Regions from separate parts of the Enterococcus sp. GPZ-007 genome, predicted to be linked through region 1. Evidence: riboswitches for the same ligand, from Rfam matches in the RefSeq annotation. Region 1 holds a riboswitch; the other holds the start of a gene.
What was found. A riboswitch is a leader RNA that binds a small molecule or an ion and turns the genes downstream of it on or off. The one in region 1 is predicted to bind thiamine pyrophosphate.
Positions count from the first base shown of each region.

Region 2: it holds a riboswitch for thiamine pyrophosphate, as region 1 does, so the genes downstream of both, thiW (energy coupling factor transporter S component ThiW) here and thiT (energy-coupled thiamine transporter ThiT) in region 1, are expected to answer to the same signal.

Region 1 covers NZ_JCAFYN010000033.1:22,533-25,485, forward strand. Annotated here, with positions in the region: gene AC4J95_RS15310 (2-hydroxyacid dehydrogenase family protein) at 1-561, opposite strand, end outside; gene AC4J95_RS15315 (low molecular weight protein-tyrosine-phosphatase) at 615-1,073, shown strand; gene AC4J95_RS15320 (hypothetical protein) at 1,146-1,508, shown strand; TPP riboswitch at 1,578-1,676, shown strand; gene thiT (energy-coupled thiamine transporter ThiT) at 1,726-2,313, shown strand; gene AC4J95_RS15330 (hypothetical protein) at 2,357-2,953, opposite strand, start outside.
Region 2 covers NZ_JCAFYN010000015.1:70,609-73,561, reverse strand. Annotated here, with positions in the region: gene AC4J95_RS09870 (AcpB/EbpR/MafR family transcriptional regulator) at 1-379, shown strand, start outside; gene AC4J95_RS09865 (nucleotide pyrophosphohydrolase) at 400-693, shown strand; gene gloA2 (SMU1112c/YaeR family gloxylase I-like metalloprotein) at 741-1,130, opposite strand; TPP riboswitch at 1,247-1,336, shown strand; gene thiW (energy coupling factor transporter S component ThiW) at 1,460-1,939, shown strand; gene thiM (hydroxyethylthiazole kinase) at 1,936-2,754, shown strand; gene thiE (thiamine phosphate synthase) at 2,745-2,953, shown strand, end outside.

The DNA of each region.
Region 1 (2,953 bases):
TTTTTCTTCTAAATCGGCATTCAATGGATGTCGCTGATGGTAGATAATCTTCATACCAAAAGCATTCATCATTTGGGCCAAGGCTTGACCAATTTGTCCCATGCCGATGATTCCTAAGGTTTTATCTTTAAGCTCATGCCCTAAGAAAAAGAGCGGTGCCCAGCCGTCAAAGCCTTGATCGTGCATTAAACGATCACCTTCGACGATTCGGCGTGACAGGCTGATAATTAATCCAGCCGTCAACTCTGCAGTGGCATTCGTAGAGACGACCGGTGTATTCGTTACATAGATTTTTTGCTCTTTCGCATAGGCGCTGTCGATATTGTTAAAGCCGGCACCGAAATTGGCGATCAATTTCAGCTTAGGTGCGGCATCAATGACCTCGCGATCGACCTGTGTAGAGAGCGGACAAATCAATACTTGGCAGTCAGCGACATTTTCGATCAATTCCCTTTTCGAAATCAGTCCGCTGCCTTCATAAACCTGATAATCAAGTCCAGCTTCTTTTAATAAGTTTGTGCCAAGCTCGGGCAGTTTGGCGGAAAGATAAATTTTACTCATTTACAATCCCTCGTTTCATTTCGATAAATTGACTATAGCACAGGAGGAATGACATGAAAAAGATTCTATTTGTATGTATGGGAAATATTTGCCGTTCACCGATGGCCGAAGCGATTTTTCGCGATGCGCTGGAAAAAGAGCGGAAGGATAATTATCAAGTCGATTCAGCAGCCACCAGCCGCTGGGAGGTCGGAAACCCGCCCCATCGCGGAACCCAGAAGCTGTTGTCGCAGCATCATATTTCTACTAAAGGAATGCGCGCTCGCCAAGTTACTACTGAGGATTTCTATGAGGCAGATTACATCATCGGGATGGATCAGGAAAATGTCTACGATTTGGAATCAATGGCTCCAGCGGGTACGGAAGATAAGATTTATTTGTATCTGGATCGCGTGCCGGGTCATGAGGGAGAAAGCATTCCAGACCCTTGGTACACAGGGAATTTTGAAGAAACCTATGAATTAATTGAAAAAGGTTTAAACGAATGGTTAACTTTTTTTGAATTGGACTAGATTCCTTGTTTTTTCTTGTGAATTTAAGTAAAATCAAACTACGCAACCGTGCTCTTGATAGGAGGAAGCTGAATGACTAAAAACGAGAAGCCAAAAAAGAATTTAATCAAGCTGTTTTCAAATTCATCGTATCGTTTCATCTCGGATTTTTTGAATGATTCTGCTGAAAAACGTGCCCAAGAGCAGGCCAACGAGAATATTTTTCTCAAACTGAAGATGGCAGCTCTACAGAATAGTTTAGTGGTCATTCAAGTTCAAGATGAGAAAAACGAAGAAAAGTTTCATACGATCTCAGGCTGGCTGCCTAAAGTTGTCGCTAATGAATCTATCGTTATTCGCACTCAAGACAACCAATTAGTGATGCTGACGATTGATCGGATCAAAAAGGTAACGACCCTATCACCAAGCGGAGATCAGGAAAGTATTTCACGATAAAAGTATTTTATACATTTACGAGCAATCAGACATCTGTTATACTCTAGATGTACTAGAAAATAGAATAATACTGTCGCAAAGGGGAGCCCTCGGGCTGAGATTGAGATTACTCTAAACCCTAGTACCTGTTTCGGTTATTCGAGCGTAGGAATTGTGATGAAGTAAAGATATTTACTTCTCCTTTGTGGACTGTATGTTCAAAAGGAGGAGTTTTTTTATGCACAAAACAAGAATCATGATCGAAGGGACGATCGTGGCGGCATTAGCCTTCATGCTGTCACTGATTCCGACAACGATCGGCAGCAGCTTTACCGTTTCACTAGGGATGATTCCAATGACTTTGTTCGCATTGCGCCGTGGTGTGAAACCCGCGTTGCTTTCAGCGTTCATCTGGGGGATCTTGCATTTTCCAGCGGGGGATGTTTACTTTTTAAGTGTCATTCAAGTACTGATCGAATACCCGATTGCATTTACCTTTGCAGGATTCGCCGGGCTGTATGCTAAGAAAGTTCAACAGGCACTAGTTGATGAAGACTTGCGAGGCGCTCGTAAAAATATTATTTACGGGACGATTATGGGGACCGGAGCAAGATTCTTCTGGCATTTTATCGCGGGTGTGGTTTTCTGGGGCAGTTATGCTTTATGGGGCTTGAATCCGTGGATCTTCTCACTGATTATGAACGGAGTCAGCGGCTTGGCGACAGCCGTCGTGACAGCGATCGTTGCGGTCATCGTTGCTGAAAAAGTCCCGCAGCTATTTTTGCCGAAAGACGGAAACTTGATCCAGAAACAAAGCCATCAATAAACAGTAAAAAAAGCATTTGTCCTTAGCAGACAAATGCTTTTTATTAGCGGAATGAGAAGACCGGATCATCATTTTCGACTTCCAATGACCATAGCTGTTTGGTGGTATCGTAAGTAATCTCTGCGATCTGCTGTTCTTTTTTATAGTTCTTAGGACTGCGACGCCAGCCTTTTTCATCAGATAGGAAAATCGGGATACTGTAGACCCGATTTTTTAGTTCGGACTCACTGAGACAAAAAATTGCACCTTCCTGTAAGATCGGATATAATTCCTTCAATAATTCGCCATCCAATGGTGCGACAGAAGAACCTCTACGGAAAAACGACCGCCGATCATTGACCCTTTCCAACACGACACGGGTCAATTTGCTAGCAAGGATACGATAGAACTCATCTAAATAGCGATAATATACTCGCATTGTTCCATTGCCCAAATTGAAGTACACGAAATTATTCTGTAACTTGTAAAAAAAAGGCGAGTGCAGGTGTGTCCGCATATGACCAAAATAAAGCAGTTCTGAAATTTCTAATGGAGTTAGTTCTTTTAGCATCGCTAAATCATTAAAATCAATCCACTTGATTCCTTTGGATTGAGTAAAGACTTTGTTGTTGAAGAATTGTTGGACTTGTTCAGGACTATT
Region 2 (2,953 bases), on a different contig from region 1:
AGATTATACTTATTTACTGATTACGATGGAAGAAAGAAGTATGGAGTGGTTGGCAAATCAGGGGCCGCTGTTAAGAATTTTATTGTTGTCTGATTTAACGCCTACGGAAGAGAGTTTTTTAGCAAAACAAATTTCAGATACGATCTATGGAAATTTCATGATCGTTCATTTTGAAAAATTATCCGGCGGCACACCGCAATTACATGAGGAGCTAAAAAAATACGATTGCCTGATCACTACGGGCTCAGCAGAAGGATTACCGGAGGAATATCCGGTCGTTGTGATTGATCCCTTCTTGACTAGACTAAGTACACGCTGGATTCAAGAAACGATTAGTGAGCTGGAAGAAAATCGAAGCCTTGTATCTATGGTAGAATAGTTAGCGAAAGAAGGCTGACTATGAATAGTATGGAAAAAATCAATCAATTTCGCGATGAAAGAAACTGGCGCCCATTTCATAATGAGAAGGATTTAGCATTATCAATTTGCTTAGAGGCGGCCGAACTGCTGGAGCTTTTTCAATGGAAGGATTCAGAAGAAGCGCGGACACAGACAGAGCGCTTGAAGGAAGAACTGGCTGATGTACTGATTTATTCTTACATGATGGCTGATAATCTGGATTTCGATATTGATGAGATCATCAGTGAAAAATTGAAGAAAAATGCGATTAAGTATCCAGTGGAAGAAGCGTAAATCTATTACAAGGAAAGCCCCTTTTCAAAGCGAAAAGAGGCTTTTTGTTATTCATGTAATTCCAGCGGCAGTCCATCTGGATCAAAGAAGAAGGTCATCTTCTCACCAGTGAAGTCATCGGTTCGTAAAGGTTCGCATTCGACACCGTGGCTAGCTAAATAAGCAACCGTCGCTTCGATATCTTTTGTCTTGAAGGCTAAGTGACGCAGGCCGGCCGCTTCTGGAAAACTTGGACGTTTTGGCGGGTCTTGTACGGCAAAGATTTCTAATTCCGCATCGTTAAGCTGCAGATCTAGTTTATAATCCTGGCGCTCTGGTCGGTAATTTTCGCGAATGATCGGTAAACCGAGAATATCGACATAAAAATGGCGAGCTTTTTGATAGTCCGACACGATGATAGCGACGTGATGGATCGCAGAAAAATCTGGTTTAGGCATAAAAACATCCTTTCTGTTTTTCTCTTATTATTCAAAAATTGAACGAGTTCGAGCCGCTTTTATTCATTATAAGCTAGTTGGTTAAAAAAAAGTATGTTATACTTCAATCAATTGAATAGAAACATTTGGGGTGCTGTAATGCTGAGATTATACCCATGGAACCTGATGCAGTTAAGACTGTCGCAGGGAAATGTAGCTAGTTGACTGATCGTACCCGACCATTTTCTTTTGGTTGGGTTTTTCTGTCTTTTGCTCCTCTTGTTTCTTGCGGAAAGGGGCTATTTGTCGTGGAGAAAAATAAAATCCACAAGTTAACGTTACTAGCACTGATGATCGCTTTGGATGTCGTGCTTTCGCCATTGATGCGGATAGAAGGGATGGCGCCGATGTCCAGCGTCATGAATATTATCGCCGGGGTATTATTGGGACCATTCTATGGGACAGTAATGGCAGTGGTCTGTGCATTGATTCGGATGACGATGTTGGGGATTCCGCCGTTGGCATTGACGGGTGCGGTATTTGGCGCATTCTTAGCAGGACTGTTTTACAGTTTTGGAAAAAAATTGATCTGGTCGATGCTGGGAGAAGTCGTTGGCACGGGCATCATCGGTTCGCTTTTGTCTTATCCTGTGATGGTTTGGTTCACTGGCAGTCAAAATGATCTGTATTGGCTGATCTATACGCCAAGATTTGTCGGTGCGACATTGATCGGTTCGGCGATTGCTTTTGTAGTGTTAGTGAAATTACAGGAAACAGCGATTTTTAAACGCTGGCAACGGTTGTTTTCCAGTGAAAGGATGTTTGGATGATCAAAACGAATTTTTCAAAGGTATTTCCGTTGGCGGATGGGCCGTTAGTTCATTGCATAACCAATGAAGTCACCTGTGAGACGGTGGCGAACGCTTTGCTCTATGTTGGGGCGAAGCCAATCATGGCTTCTGATCCCAGAGAGTTTGAAGAGCTGTTTCAAAAGACCGATAGTTTGCTGCTGAATATTGGTCATTTATCGGAAGAACGAGAAAAGAGTCTGATTGCAGCGAGTAAATTAGCGAATAAAGCGCAGAAGCCAACGGTGGTTGATTTGGTTGGTTATGGTGTCAGTCGAGTTCGTGATCAGGTGGGGCGTTCTTTGGTGGAAGAAAAACCATCAGTCGTAAAGGGCAATATTTCCGAATTGCGTAATTTCTGCAATTTGCCGAGTTATGCTCGCGGAGTGGATGGTAGCGAGCTGGATCAAAGTGATAAAGCAATCGAAGAATTGATCGAAGCGATGCAGACTTTAGCAAAGTCGTATCCGAAAACCACTTTTTTAGCGACTGGCAGTCAGGATATTATCGTTGATCAAAAACATATTTGGCGATTAACCAATGGGGTGCCCGCATTGGATCGCTTTACTGGAACAGGTGATATCGTTGGTGCGTTGATTGCTGCTTTATTAGGCAGCGGAGTGGAAGCGGCCGATGCAGTCATTTCTGCGGTCAGCTACTTTAATCTTTGCGGTGAACAGGCAAAAGACGAAATCGGGTTAGCTGCTTTTCGGCAAGAAACATTGAATCAGCTTTCGGTATTGATGGAAGAAGATTGGTGGACTGAAGTGAAGGGATGGGAGAAACAATGGATTTAACCTTATATTTAGTGACAGGACGCTATGATTTTAGCGACGAGAAATTTTTAACCGTGATTGAAGAGGCCTGCAAAAACGGTGTGACATTGGTTCAATTACGGGAGAAGGAATTGGTGACGGGAAGATTTTATGAGCTTGCCTTGAAGGTAAAAGCGATCACGGATCGTTACCAGATTCCTTTGATCATCAATGATCGAGT